DNA from 3 places in the Mucilaginibacter sabulilitoris genome. Region 2 is predicted to be linked to each of the others. Evidence: riboswitches for the same ligand, from Rfam matches in the RefSeq annotation. Region 2 holds a riboswitch; each other region holds the start of a gene.
What was found. A riboswitch is a leader RNA that binds a small molecule or an ion and turns the genes downstream of it on or off. The one in region 2 is predicted to bind cobalamin.
Positions count from the first base shown of each region.

Region 1: linked by a shared signal. The riboswitch ahead of SNE25_RS18265 (TonB-dependent receptor) and the one ahead of metE (5-methyltetrahydropteroyltriglutamate--homocysteine S-methyltransferase) in region 2 are both predicted to bind cobalamin.
Region 3: linked by a shared signal. The riboswitch ahead of SNE25_RS22585 (TonB-dependent receptor plug domain-containing protein) and the one ahead of metE (5-methyltetrahydropteroyltriglutamate--homocysteine S-methyltransferase) in region 2 are both predicted to bind cobalamin.

Region 1 is NZ_CP139558.1:4,236,344-4,241,912, forward strand. Features, by position in the region: gene SNE25_RS18250 (IS4 family transposase) at 1-218, opposite strand, end outside; gene SNE25_RS18255 (SRPBCC family protein) at 412-1,149, opposite strand; gene SNE25_RS18260 (serine hydrolase) at 1,215-2,474, opposite strand; cobalamin riboswitch at 2,518-2,716, shown strand; gene SNE25_RS18265 (TonB-dependent receptor) at 2,824-4,851, shown strand; gene SNE25_RS18270 (YncE family protein) at 4,864-5,569, shown strand, end outside.
Region 2 is NZ_CP139558.1:2,841,642-2,847,210, reverse strand. Features, by position in the region: gene metE (5-methyltetrahydropteroyltriglutamate--homocysteine S-methyltransferase) at 1-1,510, opposite strand, end outside; cobalamin riboswitch at 1,678-1,881, opposite strand; gene SNE25_RS12240 (TonB-dependent receptor) at 2,090-3,571, opposite strand; gene SNE25_RS12235 (MarR family winged helix-turn-helix transcriptional regulator) at 4,116-4,733, opposite strand; gene SNE25_RS12230 (YciI family protein) at 4,811-5,152, shown strand; gene SNE25_RS12225 (helix-turn-helix domain-containing protein) at 5,238-5,569, shown strand, end outside.
Region 3 is NZ_CP139558.1:5,247,440-5,253,008, reverse strand. Features, by position in the region: gene SNE25_RS22590 (sugar phosphate isomerase/epimerase family protein) at 1-646, shown strand, start outside; cobalamin riboswitch at 737-939, shown strand; gene SNE25_RS22585 (TonB-dependent receptor plug domain-containing protein) at 1,042-3,117, shown strand; gene SNE25_RS22580 (YncE family protein) at 3,122-4,285, shown strand; gene SNE25_RS22575 (cell surface protein) at 4,311-5,342, shown strand; gene SNE25_RS22570 (DUF5074 domain-containing protein) at 5,386-5,569, shown strand, end outside.

The sequences.
Region 1 (5,569 bases), 1.4 Mb from region 2:
TTAAATACCGAATCATTGAACGTGTCCTCAAGGCTTCTCTGGCTAAGCCTGTCGTTGTCTAAAATACCATAGAGCAGCAAATAAAACAGCTTATTGCCATGCAAAACCTTTGCGTAATGATCGATCTTGCTTGTGAGCGACAAATTTGCTATCAGCGCCTCCGGAATGAAACCTAAAAGCTGTTTTACAGTAATGTTATGATCTTTAAATATCGTCATATCTGATTGATTTACAGCATTTAATATACTCAAAATCAATGTGAAAAACAAGTAAATAATTGATAATCAAATGCTTAAATACAAAACATTAAGCCTGAAAAACAAAAAAAGTCGGAAGATAAAATCTTCCGACCATTCGTGGCAGTTTGCGGCCTTTTTTGTTTATAATCAGGTGGTCTTAAATAAATATTTCTTAATCAATTACAATTACAGTTGACGCATAATCCTCGGGACCATTATCAATATCCATATACTGCTTAAAATTCTGCACATCTTTATCAACCATTTTTTTGAACATCGGATTTAATACCTGTGCTATACCAGCCCCTAAACCACCTGCAGGTGGCTGATAACTGATCACCACATCAACAATGGTTCCTTTGCCATCTAAAGCATCCTGAAAGCGTACTTTACCGGCATTGTTGATCATAGAATCTGGTAGGGAACTCCAGCCAATCATTTCATCCTGTTCATCTCTTACTATTTCGGCATGCCAACTTACATTCGCCATACCCGAAGGTAATTTTAAAACCCAGTAGGAATATTTGGCATCAATCATTTCAACACTTTCCAGGTGCTTCATAAAAAGCGGTAAATTATCAAGTTTGCGCCAAAAGCTATAAACTTTATGCCTGGGCTTATTTACGGTGAACGAGGACCGGATATTTACATTAACAGGATTGGTAGATAGCTTGCCAATGCGTTTATATAATTCACAATGGCCTGTTATGCCACGGTTTAACAAATACCCGCCGGCCCCAATTTTAAGAACACTGGCAAAAGGATTAGAAAAAATGTGCTTAAAGCCCGAAAAACCGAGCTTTACACCGCCAATAATTGATGTATAACGCTCGGGCCAGTTCAGATTTATCCGGTCATCCCCGTAAAGCACAGGGTAGTTATCAGTATATTTTATTATTGTAGTTGCCATAGCATATTTAAATAGGTTTAAAATTTAAACAGCTTTCATCCCGCTAAGTTTTTGCTAATTGAACTTTATTTAACCATACTGTAACTAAATTTAAATTTAGTTAAATCGGGGAGGTGCTTTTTAGATCGTTTTAATTCATACTGATAAAGCACCTTTCCCAGATTTTTTAAAAATGGCAGGCAAACAGTGGCATATTCGTATTTGTTGTCATTGTAAATCCCATCTTCGTTCGATTGTACTACCGCCGTAACCATAAACTCAACTTTATTTTTAAAGTCGACGATATAAGCATTGTCAATATCATAACCATAACTGTCGCCCACTTTATTAAATATCCGGATATCCGGCTGAATGATTGCGGTACTATCGCCGCCATAAAATAAGAACTTGCAATATGCAGGGAAATATTCAGGTCGGTTATAGGTTGGTTTTTTATTTTCTGTCGGAAACATGCTCATGTAGTGATAAATAAAACTGTAATCGGCAGGCGTTAGGTTATAACGCTGTACTTTTGGGAATGCCTCCGGGAAAAGCAAGCGCTTTAATACTTGCTGCTGGTCGGCAATGGAGTAAACATTTTTGTTGCTGAAATCAAAGGGTTTATTAACTAATCTGTCGCTGCTATCCATGTAAGCTTTGCCTTGTATCAGGTTTTCCAGTTGCATGGGATAATCGTTATTGTCATACAGCGCCGGTTTATGATAAATTGGTTTGCCGTTATTAAAAAAGTCAACAGGATTGGTATGCCGTGTACTTTCCCCTGCATCACCAATGGCCAGCCTACCAACTATTCGGGTATTGTTCAGCTGATATTTCTTTAGTTTCTGGTTAATCTCTTCGCGACCAACAAACTCATACAGGCGGTTAAACGCGTCATTATCGCTTACCAACAATATCTTTTTGATGTAATTTTCTATACTCGGCAAACCGCTGAACGACGAGGTATCTGCTTTAACTTTGGTTTGTCCCGCAAAAGCGCTGTCGGTAATCATTACAGATTTTTTGGCAAGGCCTTTTACGTGCAGTTCGTTCAATTTCTCAAGTGCGAATATGGCTGTAGGCAATTTAACCGTACTTGCCGGATAAAAATAATGCTTTGCATTAAGCCGGTAACTGTATGATTTAAAGTGAGGTATGTTGTTTTGATCGCGATTAATCTGTGTGTACAATATCTGTACTTCGTTATGTGCAGAGTTGTTTAATATGCTATTAAACAACGCGGGATTGGCTTTTAAAAGTTGTTTTAGAAAAACAGTATCGGGTTCCTGCGCCAAACAGGTAGTACCTATAAATAATAATAAAAGTGTAAAGTGTAGTTTCATCATGATAAATATACTGATGTTAATTTGTGGTTATTAATACTTATCCTACTTTTGCTGTGCTTTAGGTTTCATTCAGTATTTACTGAACGAATTAAAAGGGAATATGGTGAAATTCCGTAACTGTCCCGCAGCTGTAAGCTCTTTAACCATTGTTCACTCTTATTGTCACTATCTGTTGAGACAGATGGGAAGGCAGAACAACGTGGGGAGTAAGTCAGAATACCTGCCGTAGCATTATACGTTATTCATAGCTTTCGGGGATTGAGGCTTGAATGTAAATGCTCTTCTATTAGTGTGTTTCATTTCAAATTACTCTGTCCTATGTGTGCGGTGATGTTTTGCGTGCAACAACATGAAGAAAAACTTACATTGTATTTATAAACTTTTACCTGCTTCGGGCTTGGGCGTTGTGGTTTTTATGTTGCAGATTGTATTACCCAATAAAGTATCGGCACAAACAGATACTACCAAAAAACTTAAAGAGGTAACCATTTCCACTTCAACCATACCACAAGTACAAACCATTACCCCGGCTCAACAAATATCATCCATCGATTTTACCCGCAACAGTGCCTTCACCGTCGCCGATGCCATCAGGAATTTCGCCGGTGTTAATATTAAAGATTATGGTGGTATTGGTGGCGTAAAAACAGTGCTGGTGCGCAGTCTTGGTGCTAATCATACCGGTATATTTTACGACGGGGTTCAGTTAAACGATGCGCAGAACGGGCAAATAGACCTGGGCCGGCTTAACTTAAACAATGTACAATCAATAGCACTTTATAATGGGCAACCCGATAATATATGCGCACCAGCCCGGGCATTTGCATCCGCAAGCTTGTTATCCATAAAAACTATAAGGCCTTTGTTGGGTGCAGAGAAGCCTTACCAAGTGCTTGTGGGAATTAAAGGCGGTTCATTCGGGCTTATCAACCCATATATCCAGTGGCAGCAGCGGATCAATAAAAACTGGTCGGCAGTTGTCAATTCCTATCTTGAAAAAGCCGATGGACAGTATAAATATAAAGTAAATGGCGACGGCTCCGATACTTTAGCCACCCGGCGTAATGGCGATATTAAGGCACAACAGGCCGATGCGGCACTGTACTGGACAAAATCTGACAGCAACCAGTTTAACTTTCATGTAAACTATTATAACTCGGATAGGGGGCTGCCCGGCGCGGTTGTATTTTATAATCCTTATTCCAAACAACGTGTGCAGAACCGGGATATATTTGCACAGGCAGGTTATGAGCACTTATGGGGAAGTAGCTTACATTTGCTGTTAAATACCAAACTATCAAGGTTATATACTCATTACACCGATCCCGATTTTTTAAATAACCAGGGTGGGCTAAATTATAAATACACGCAGAAAGAGGTTTATCAATCAGCCACGCTGGCTTATCATATCCTGAGTAATTGGGAGGTTTCTTATGCTGTTGATTTTGCTTATACCCACCTGGATGCCAATATTACTAATTATGCTTATCCATCACGAAGTACTTTGCTTAATGCCATAGCGTCAAACTTAATTGTCGGTAAATGGCGTTTCCAGGGAAGTTTGCTTAATAGTAATATCAACGAATCGGTAAAAACGGGTAAAGCATCGGCTTCGCGTAATGTTTACTCGCCCACGTTAATGGCTACCTTTAAACCATTTAATAATTCAAATTTTCAGTTAAGGGCATTTTATAAAAACTCGTTCCGCTATCCAACCTTTGATGAATTCTACTATTTCGCGATACAGGTGCGCGATCTTAAACCTGAATTTGCCAAACAATACGATTTGGGCGCTACCTTTACCAAAAGCCTGAACTCGTGGCTTGATTACGTTACATTTACTGCCGATGCGTATTATAACAATGTAACCGATAAAATACTATCTATTCCTAATCAAAACCCCTATATATCATCTATCAGCAATTTGGGTAAGGTTGATGTTAAGGGTATAGACGTAAGCATAAAAACACAGTCGAAACTTAATAATAACTGGCGGGCTTTATTAACAGCCAATTATAGCTTTCAAAAAGCAATTGACGTATCAGATCCGGCAAGCTCTGTTTACCTGAAGCAAATTCCATACTCTCCAAAACATACTGTGGCTATTAACGCCGGCATTGATCACAGACAATTTGGAATTTATTATAACCAGGTCCTTTCATCATCAAGGTATTACAGTGGTGAAAATTTACCTGAAAATCTGTTATCAGGATATTCGGTAAGTGATGCATCAGCAGTTTACAATTTTCTGCTCAAAACTAAGCAGGTAACGGCTGCTGTCGAAGTAAATAATTTGTTTAATGCCAATTACGCCGTTATCAGGAGTTTTCCTTTACCCGGCCGCTCGTACCGGTTTACAATTCAAATAAAAATTTAATAATATAAGAATATGAAACAATTTAAACTTAAAAATTTATTCATTGGCGCAGCAGCCATAACAGCGCTTGCGTCATGTCACAAAGATAAAATCAACCCAAATGATGATAAACCGATTGACCCTTTAACCAATAAAGCGGGTATTTATATACTTAACCAGGGTGCGTTTAATGCCAATAACAGCACGTTAACGTATTATAATTATGCAAACAAACAGCTGATTCCAGATAAGTTTAAGACAATTAATGGGCGTGGTCTGGGCGATACGGGTAATGATATTAAAATATACGGCTCAAAAATGTACATCGTTGTAAACGTATCCAGTACAGTAGAAGTTGCCGATGCTAAAACTGCAAAATCAATTAAAAAGCTTGATTTATTTGATAATACAGTTGCCCGCCAGCCGCGTTCTGTAGCGTTTTATAAAAATATGGCATTGATAACATCTTATGATGGTACAGTGGCAGTGCTCGACACTGCTTCGCTTACCGTGACTAAGTACATAAAAGTTGGCCGTAACCCGGAGCAATTGGTTGTAGCTAATGATAAGCTGTATGTTGCCAATTCAGGTGGTTTAGATTTTGGTAATCCGGATAAAACGGTATCGGTTGTCGACTTGAATACCTTAACCGAAACCAAGAAGATTACCGTTGGCTTAAATCCTGTTAGTATAGCTGCCGATAAGTATGGCGATGTATATGTAATTTCAATGGGCGATT
Region 2 (5,569 bases):
CACCAAAGTACTCAACCATGTCGTTACGCTCAAATTCGCCATGTACAAGCACATCGAGGCCTATCTCCTCCTGCCAGCGTATGGCATCAATGGTGGCCTTTTCTATCTCAGCATCGTACTGATCTGCACTAAGCTCACCTTTTTTAAGCCGTGCCCTGAGCGAGCGGATATCGTTTGTTTGAGGGAACGAGCCTATGGTAGTTGTAGGGTACAGGGGCAGTTTAAAGCGTTGCTGCTGTATTTTTTGACGCGCGCCAAACGTACTGATACGCTGAGCATCAGCATCGGTAATAGCAGCCGTACGTTGCTTTATGTCCTGTTTATGGATAAGTTTTGACAGGTTACGGCTCGATATAGCCTGCAAATTATTTTGCAGCAATTGGTTATTACCCTCAATAATTTGCGCAAGCTCATTAACCTCGTTCAATTTTTGTTTGGCAAAAGCCATCCAGTTTTTTATTTCGGGATTGATGGAGGTTTCCAGGTCAAGATCAAACGGTGTATGCAGCAAAGAGCAACTGGGCGCTATCATCACCCTGCCGGCACCAAGCAAAGCTATAGCTTTTTTTAGGTGAGATAATGACCTGATGTAATCATTTTTCCAGATATTGCGGCCATCAACAACGCCTAACGACAGGCTGAGTTTTTCGGGCAGCAAGGTCAACACCTCATCTAATTGTTTCGGTGCCCGTACCAGGTCAATATGCAGCGCGCTTACCGGCAGGTTTACAGCCAACGCTATATTATCCTGCAAGCTCTCGAAATAAGTGGTTAACAGCAGTTTTAAATCGGGGCAGCTCTTGCTGATTTCCTTATAAGCGTAGACAAAAGCTTCTTTTTCTTCAGAAGTAAGGTCAAGCGCCAGGAAGGGTTCATCCATTTGAACCCAAACGGCACCATATTCTTTAAGCCGTTTTAATACTTCAATATAAACCGGCACCACTTTTTTAATCAGGTTTATCCGGTTAAAGCCCGCTTGCTTCTCTTTACCCAGCAGCAGGTATGATACGGGGCCTATCAATACCGGTTTAGGTGTCGTACCCGTATGCTGCTTCGCCAGCGTAAATTCATCAAAGATCTTTTCAGAAAACAGCCTAAATTGCTGGTTTTGTACAAATTCGGGCACAATGTAATGATAGTTGGTATCAAACCACTTGGTCATTTCCATCGCGGTAATGTCGAGCCCGTCTTTCTGGTAACCCCGTGCCATGGCAAAATACAGATCGATCTCGGTATTGGCTTTGTTTTGGGTTAATACAGGCGTATAACGCTCGGGGATAACACCCAGCATTAACGAGGTATCGAGCACCTGGTCATAAAAACTGAAATCGTTACAGGGAATGAGGTCGATACCAGCATCGGCCTGGGTTTTCCAGTTTCCCACGCGGAGTTTACGGGCCACGGCAAACAGTTCATCTCGGCTGCTTAGGCCTGCCCAGTACTGTTCACTGGCTTTTTTGAGTTCACGGAGGGCACCTACACGAGGATACCCGAGGTTGTTTTTGAGCATACGCATAAAACTTTTTTGGTTAAACATTAAATTGAATTAATGCTCCTTACGGTTTTCGGTATGCTTTCGGGAAATGGTAATAAAAGGTAAAAGCAATAACATACAGGCTGATAAAAGCCGGCAGGTTATCCTTTTTCTTTGACTACTGCTTCAAAACGCGAAAGCATTGTCTTTTATACATTGGGGCAAGTATCCTGGCTTGTAACATTGTTGTCGTCCTTCTCATCCTGTTTTGGTTAGGATAATGGACCTTATTAATGACAACAACTTTTTGTGTTACTTACAGTTGCGCGACAGCCCGTGATTTGCACACGGTTCCTTTTTAATTCCTGCTAAAAACCTGGCAGGAAACCTCATTGCTGAAAAAAAGTAAAGAACTTTATTGAAAGCAAATATATGGAATGGGAATGATATGCAGATTGCGGATGTGCAGATTTTTGCAAGGCGCATAGTGGACTCACCCCGCCTGCGCTACGCTGGCACCCCTCTCCCCGCTTTGCGCAGAGAGGGGGTTTGGATAAGCATCATCCCCATCCCTCTTCCGCCGAAAATGAAGTAATGAGTGGGGAATCGATTCATTTATAATATCTCCAGATCCTCGCCGGTTATGTTCATGGTCTCTTTGTCGGTATTATCGCGATGGTAATACCCAAACAGTTGTCTCTCCTTTATAATGGTGGCAACCTCTGGTGGTACATATTCCTCCCATCCATTGGCGCCCTGCTTAATAAGCTGCAGCACATTATCGGTATCAACATTAAGGTTGTTTTCGTTATAATGTCTTATATCCTCTATTTTGTTATTAGCTATCAGGTAACGGTACAAATCTATAAGATGTGGCGGCGGATAAAACCGCAGGCTGTTGCAAATTATCCCATCGCGTTGCGTTGGATAAATAAATAATTTTACATTACGGCTAAACAAGGTGGCAAAAGACTCCAGGATACCACCTGCCAGATCTTTATAATGTTCTTCAGAAAAAATATATTCCAGGTTAGGATAACCCAATACTACACCTAATTTTAGTTTGGTGATTTTTGACAGGTAGGCTACCAGCTTATAATATTCATGAAAATTGGATATCAGTACTGTTTGCCCCAGCGAACTCAGAATATCAACCCGGTCAAGAAAATCCTTTTCATCAATTTCGGCATTTTCACCCCCGTTTCTTTCTTTCAGGGCCTGCAGGGTGAGCTCTGTAATTACTGTAACGTTTTCTTTATCAACATCGGGCTCCTGCATAAATTGTTTTACGCCGGTATTGAGCATATCTAAATGCACATTAATGAGCGGACGGAAACGCCCGCGTATCACCACGATATGTTTTTTGTACAACACCTCTGAAGGCTGCAGATTTTGCCCCTGCGGGCTAAAAACCGCGGCATCTGAAAAGCCATACTTTACCAGGTACAAACTCATCAGCCTGTTATCTACCTTGCTAAACTGAGGGCCTTCAAAACGGATCATATCAATCTGGATGCTGTCTTTTGACAGGTTGTCCATCAGTGAAAGTAAAAATACCGTTGGTACCTCATGATAATAAAAGCAGGCATACATCAGATTAACACCCAGTATCCCTACAGCCTGCTGCTGCAGATTGTTATCGTTGTCTAATAATTTTACGTGCAGCACTACATCATGGAATACACCATTAGGTTCCAGCTGAAAGCGTACCCCCATCCAGCCGTGACCTTCGTTTGTTTTGTGATAATTAAGCGCCGAGAACGTTCCCGAAAATGCAAAAAAGGTTGAAGTGTCGCCGCGTTGTTCCGCCAGGCGCTCTATTATTAATCCGTACTCGTGGTCGAGCATTGAGATTAACCGCTGCTCGCTTACATAACGCTTTACCTGTTGTACACCATAAATAGCATCAGAAAAGGTCATGTCATAGGCCGACATGGTTTTGGCAATAGTGCCCGATGAAGCTCCTGCTTTAAAAAAATTGGCCGCCACATCCTGTCCCGCGCCTATTTCAGCAAATGAACCGTAAATTTTAGGATCGAGGTTAATGGCAAGAGCTTTTTGTTTTGTACCTATATATTTGTTGTGAATGATTTCCATACACCCGGGGATTTTATTAGTAGTTTGTGCAACTGTCACATGATGAAAAGACGCGCAAAAATACGATTTTTTAGCGGGACGTAGGTTTAGAAATATAAAATGGATGTTAAATTTTAAGATGGGTGACCGCCTGGATGTCCTGTGCAATTAAATTATAAATACTTAAACAACATTAAGCATCCGATTATTTTAATTCTGACACAAACTCAACTGCTTTAAAACCAAATCTGGGGGGGGGGGATAATTAACAAATCACTTGGTTTGTTCTTCCCTTAGGGAACTATGAAAACCCTAAGGGAAAGAAATGCTAACCTTTTTTAAAATACCGGTTTTTAACAAAGGATTTAATCATGATACCTGCCACGCTGCAGGCTACCAGTAGATAAACAATTAGGATGTGTTTCTGCATTTGGTTTATAATTTCCCTAAATGTAACAGGTATGATACAAGTAATGCAAGCGATTTGAAAAATAATCTTTTAACTGATTTGGATAAAAAGTCAGGACAGTGTCATTTATAAAATTTTTACCCGGTGCGATTTTAGCTATCTTGATTTCTCTGACAGTTGTTTTATAACCTGTTCTATGCTTTCAATCCCTTTACCGCTCTTAGCTGTTACCATTGGGGTTTGCTCATGAACAAGCTTGGATAATGCCAGGGAAATAACGGCTTTATCATCAGCATAAACTGATGATAGTACCAGGGTAGCAATCTGACCAAATAGTAAATTTAAGCGTATCAAAAGAGCATTGCCCTGAGTGGTAAGCTTTATTAAACGTGCCCTTTTATCAGCAGGATCTACCCTTTCGCTAATTAAACCTGCTTTGAGCATCCTGTTTAAAATATCAATACCCGTTGTAGGCTCCAATAGCAAAGTAAAACTAACAATATCGGTTTTTCTGAGTTCATGCTTCGTTCCTATAATATCCAAAAAATAATACCAGTCCAGCTCAATACCCGGCATTTGGCGCAGCACAAGTTTGTAATACGTTTTAAATATACTGTTGGCTTTACCCAACTGTGCGGCAAGCTGCAAATCGGTATGCTGGCTTTGTTTTTTAACATTTAACAGATAGCTATAACAAAAACCTTCAACACTGGCGTCGGGAAATTGCTCGGTATACGCTTGCCAGGAGGTAATTAATTCAACTAATGGTTGCATAAACAAATATACAATTATTTAATAAACCATTGTATTTATATCGATTTCGTTTTATTCTTGTAGAAAAAAAAATAAACATGAAAAATTACATTGTGTTGTTCAGGGAGCCGGACGGAAGGTTAGATGATCATACCGAGGAAGAAATAAGTGTCCATCGTAAAAACTGGACCACATGGCTAAACAAATGGGGTTCAGCAGGTAATCTGGCCGGCGGAAACTCATTAACATTGGAGGGGCGTTTAATTACTGGTGACGGTACTGTTATAACCAAAGGTATGCACCAGGTAGGAGAAGAAATTGTTGGTGGATTCCTGCTGTTAAAGGCTGATGACCTTGACCAAGCCACTCAAATTGCTGCCTCCTGCCCCATTTATGAGCTCGGTGGCTATGCAGAAGTAAGGGAATTACAAAACCAATAACATATTGCAGCGAACACTTGGCAGCAGCAACAGGGAGGCATTGTACATCTAAGCATTTTTTTCTTTGAAATGTTTAACTTTGAGCATGGAAGGGTTAAAAATAGCCGAAATCAACAATGATTATTTAGAAAATATAACTACACAGCCCGTTCAGTTCAGGGTAGCCGAAACACGTTCAAATAATTGCAGCCTCAGCGCCTATAATCGTCGCGATTTTTATAAGATCACTTTAATATTAAATGGCAATAGCCAGTTACTTTATGCAAACCGGGGAATCGAGATCAATAAGCCGGCGCTGGTATTTACCAATCCGCTGGTTCCTTATTCCTGGGATGGCGACTTTGACCAGTCGTCAGGGTATTTTTGCGTATTTACCAACGAGTTTTTGCAAGCCGGCAACCGCATGGAAAGTCTGGA
Region 3 (5,569 bases), 2.4 Mb from region 2:
TATTACGGTACAGAACGCGATAGGCTTTGCCCAATGGATAGTTGATGACGAAGCGACCCGCAAACAGGCATTAACACAACTGCAGGGCGAAATGGAGCTGCTGGCTAAAATTGGCTGCAAAAGAATAGCCGCCCCACCGGCCGGTGCCACCAAAGGTGAAGTAATAAACCTGGATGTAATTACCGAACGTTATCTCACCATATTAAAAATGGGTAGAGAAACCGGCGTAATGCCTCAACTGGAAATGTGGGGCGGCTCGGTAAATCTTAAACATATAAGCCAGGTAATGTATGTGGCCATCCAATGCGGCGATGCCGATGCTCGTGTGCTGCTTGATGTATTTCACGTTTATAAAGGCCAGTCAGCGGTAGAAAGTTTGCAATTTGTGGGCAAACCTGCGCTGGAGATTTTTCATGTAAATGATTATCCGTCGGGTATCAGCCCGGAGCAAATATCAGAGCCCGACCGCGTATATGTTGGAGACGGCGTGGCTCCTGTAAAACGTATTTTGCAATTGGTTAAAAAGCCGCAGAGCCCACTTATTATATCATGCGAAGTGTTTAATAAAAGCTATTATGCCCAGGATGCCTTGCTGGTAGCTAAAACCGCGCTCAAGAAAATGAAGGCCGTAACGGCGGAAGTTTAGTCTTTCTTTAAAAGGGGGGATTAATCTTATTCCCCCTTATTTTACCTCCTTTGGGGTATCAATAAATAAATTTCACTGTATTTTTTATTTCTATATTTGCATCGCTTTTGGTTCCCATTACCATAATTGGTTTTGGGATTAAAAGGGAATCCGGTGTAACTCCGGAACTGTCCCGCAGCTGTAAGCTCTTTTTAACCGATGTCCATTCTTTAGCCACTTTTCGCCTTGTGCGGATGGGAAGGCCGGAATATCGGGGAGTAAGTCAGAAGACCTGCCATTGCATTATATGTATTCATAGCTTTCGGGGATTGAAGCTGGAATGAGGATACCTCACGCGTATTTCCATTTGTTATACCCTGTTTGCTGTTTGTTTAATTTTTTACGAACAGAAAATATTGCAACACCTGTACCATTATTTGCGTACGCTGGTTTTACCTGTTTGCTTTGTAGCAATGCAGGGAGTGTTTTGCGGCAACCTGTTGGCGCAAAACTCAGACACAGCACGATCAGTATCAAAAGATACCTTAAAAAACCACCATCTTAAGGAGGTTTCCATACGCGCCGCGCGCTTATCCCTCCGCAATATATCGGCCACTCCAGTGCAGATACTTAGGGGCACAGATCTCGAAAAACTGAACAGCCTTTCCGTTGCCGATGCGCTCAGGTTTTTTTCGGGTGTGCAGATAAAAGATTATGGCGGCATAGGTGGGCTCAAAACCATTAACGTGCGCAGCCTGGGCACCAATCACGTAGCTGTTTTTTATGATGGCGTGGAATTTGGCAACGCCCAGAATGGACAGGTCGACCTCGGCAAATTCTCGCTTGATAATATTGAAGAAATAGACCTGTATAATGCGCAAAAAAGCAGCATTTTTCAACCGGCCAAAGGTTTCGCGGCAGGGGCTTCTCTTTACCTGGTTGCCAAACAACCCAATTTTGAAGCGGGCAGCCGTACCAATGGTAAACTCAGCTTTAAAACAGGTTCATTCGGGTTGGTAAATCCGTCATTGTTGTGGCAATATAAGTTGAGCGATAATTTATACAGCAGTATCAGTACCGAGGTAACGCATGCCAACGGCCGGTACAAGTTCAGAACAACCAATGGCAATACTGGTTATGATACTACAGCGATAAGGCATAACGGGGATATTGACGCGCAGCGTGTAGAAGCCGGGTTATACGGTAAACTGAAGGACAGCGCCTCGTGGACACTTAAAGGTTACCTGTACCATTCTGACCGGGGATTGCCAGGGCCTACGGTAAATAACAATTTTGAATCTAAACAGCGGCAAAAGGAAAGGGACGTTTTTGTACAGTCGGGCTATAACAAAAAATTCAGCGACAGTTATAGTCTGATGCTGGGCGCCAAGTACTCAGACGATTATACGCATTATTTTGATCCGGAAATAACTACTACAAGGGGGCTGCTCGAAAATAAATATGATGAGCATGAACTGTACCTGTCGGCAGCTAATAAATTCCGTATTAACTCCTTTTGGAGCGTCGCGCTTTCTGCCGATTACCAGAGGAATTCCCTTGATGCTACACAGAACGACTCGGCCCTGTATCGGTTTGTTCGCCCGGTACGCAATACCATCCTAACAGTTTTGGCTACCGAACTACATTTTAAGCGTTTTAACGCGCAGGCCAGTTTGCTGGGTACGTTTGTAAACGACCAGGTTGATACGCTGCAGGCCGCGGGTAAAAAAACAAAATATACGCCTACGGTGCTGTTATCATGGCAGCCACTTAATAACCCCGATTTCAGGCTGAGAGGTTTTTATAAAAGCATTTTCCGGCTGCCAACTTTTAACGATCTGTATTACACCTTTATAGGTAACTCTTTTTTACGGCCCGAGTATACCAAACAGTACGATTTTGGTTTTACCTATAATAAAACTTTTCGCCAGCATACCCTCATCAACTTCGCTGTTCAGGCCGATGCCTATTATAACCAGGTAAAAGATAAAATAGTAGCCATTCCGGGCCTCAATCTTGCCCGGTGGACGATGTACAACCTCGGTTTGGTGCACATCAGCGGACTTGAAATAAATTCGCAGGCTACATGGCAATTGCCCGGTGAGGTGTTTATCAATACGGGCATCAGCTACACCCATCAAAAAGCGATAGATGTAACCGATCCAACCGATGTTAATTACCGGCAGCAGATACCTTATACCCCGCTTCACAGCGGCTCGGTATTGGTTGGTGCCGAATGGCGCAAGTTTGCCTTTAACTACAGCTACATTTACGTGGCCAGCCGGTATGATTCAAAAGTAAACTCTCCCGAAAATTACTTACAGCCCTGGTATACCAGTGATGTGAGTTTTTCCTATACCACCACATATAATAAGCATAAAATCAGGCTCACCGGCGAGGTAAATAATGTATTTAGCCAATACAATTATATAACGCTTAACTATCCTATGCCCGAGCGTAACTACCGTTTCACCATAAGTTCAACTTTTTAAACCTATGAAAAGTATAAATCATAAAATACTGTATTTATTAGGATGTATCATCCTCATTTACAGTTCTTGTCGTAAAAACCAGGCGCCGGTTCCCGAAAAAGAGACTGTTGTTACTCCCCCGCAAGACACTACCAGCGCGGGGGATACTTTAGTGAACCACGCCAAAGGTTTTTACCTGCTCGATGAAGGTAACATGGGTTCCAGCAAGGCATCGCTTGATTATTTTGATTACCTGTCCGGAACGTTTCGTAAAAATATCTACGGAACGGCTAACCCACAGATACCAAAAGGTTTGGGCGATGTTGGTAATGATGTTGGCGTATACGGCTCAAAGGTGTACATCGTGGTTAACAACTCCAACAAGGTTGAGGTGCTCGATCTGAAAACCAATAAGCGGATCAATCTCATCAATATCGCTAACTGCCGCTACGTTACTTTTCATAATGGCCGTACCTACGTTAGCGCCTATCTGGGTAAAGTGGGCGATCCGCATGCCCCTAATGGCGCTGTTTATGAAATTGATACCGCATCGCTGCAAATTACCCGCAAGGTAACCATTGGCCGCCAGCCCGAAGAAATGGCCATAGTAGGCGAAAAGATGTATGTGGCAAATTCAGGGGGATATAGCCCGCCGGATTATGAACGTACGGTTTCAGTGATTGATCTGGCCACTTTTACCGAGCTGAAACGTATCGACGTTGCCATCAATCTCGACCGTGTAAAGGCTGATAAATATGGCGATGTATATGTAACCTCCCGCGGCGATTATTATGATATATCATCCAAACTATTCGTCATTGATACCAAAACCGACCAGGTTAAAAAGCGCTTTGATTTTGGCGTAAGCAACCTGTGGATTGATGGCGACACCGCCTATATGTACAGTTATGAATTTAGTTACAAAACGGGCAAAAATACCACTACCTACACCATGCTCAATGTAAAGGACGAAACGGTGATACCCGGCAAATTTATTACCGATGGAACTGAAGTGCAGATACGCGTACCCTATGGCATTGCTGTAAATCCGTTTACCAAAGAAGTATTTGTTACCGATGCCAAAGATTATATAACACCGGGGACACTGTACTGCTTTGATCCAAAAGGGAAGAAAAAATGGTCGGTACAAACCGGTGATATTCCCGGGCACTTTGCATTTGTTTATTAAAAAATATTAACAATTAACCTATAAAATGAAACACTTGAACCTTAATCGTAGCATGCTCATTCCGCTTATTGTTTTGCTGGGCTTTGCTTTAATGCAATCTTGCAAAAAAGAAGTTGTCGAAGTTGAAAAGCTCCGGGTAGATACCCTTGTTAAACGGGATACCCTTATCCGGCGCGATACCATTATAAAAAATGATACCACCATTGTTATTGTAAGGCGCGACAGTATCATTATCCGCCGTGATACTATATACATCGGAATGCCCTATATCAAAGCGCCAATACGGTCTGCAACAGCCGGCAGTAACCTTTATATTACCTCGTTTTTTGAATATATGCCTGCTCCGGGGCAGTTTATTAACACCGGCTTTGGAACCATTGACGAGGCCAAGCTCATTTTAAAAAACAAGGACAACCTGTTAACGCTGGGCGCATGCGGCGGTTACGTGGTATATGGGTTTGACCATACGGTTTTAAACGTATCCAACAAGGAAGATATAATTGTGTATGGTAATGCCTTTAACATGTTTGCGGAGCCGGGAGTAATCTGGGTAATGGCCGATGAAAACGGTAATGGCAAGCCCGATGATACCTGGTATGAATTAAAAGGCAGTCAGTATGGTAAAGAGGGTTACATACGTAATTACGCCGTAACCTACACCAAACCAGCTTCAGATGCTGATGATATCGCCTGGAGTGATAACCAGGGAAATACCGGATTTGTAAAAAAGAATATTTTTAATACGCAACCATACTGGCCGCAATGGATCACCGCAAATCAATATACCCTTACCGGCACTCAACTACCATCGTCTAATGTTGACGACAGCAACCCGGAGTACATCACCAGCCGTGCTTTTGACTATGGTTATGCCGATAATACCCTTGATGGTGATAAGGTTGACATCTCCAACGCTATTGATAAAGATGGCAAAAGGGTAAAACTCAAAGGCATTGATTTTATCAAGATACAAACCGGGATACTATATGATATGGGCTGGCTCGGCGAGCAATCCACCGAAGTATTTGGCATAGCCGATCTGAGTATGGTAAACTAAAATGAATAATAAATCTGAACAATAAATAACACTTAAAAACAGCATGAAAAATTTAACAACTACCTTGAAAAAGCTACCGTACGTTTTGCCCGTATTATTAATGGGTATCATAAGTTCCTGCAGCAAAGATGCCAACACTCCCGTTCCTGCCGAAACCTCGGGTACATCCAAAACACTTGCCACACAAGCTGCCGGAAAATACGACAATGGCTTTTTTCTGATAAACG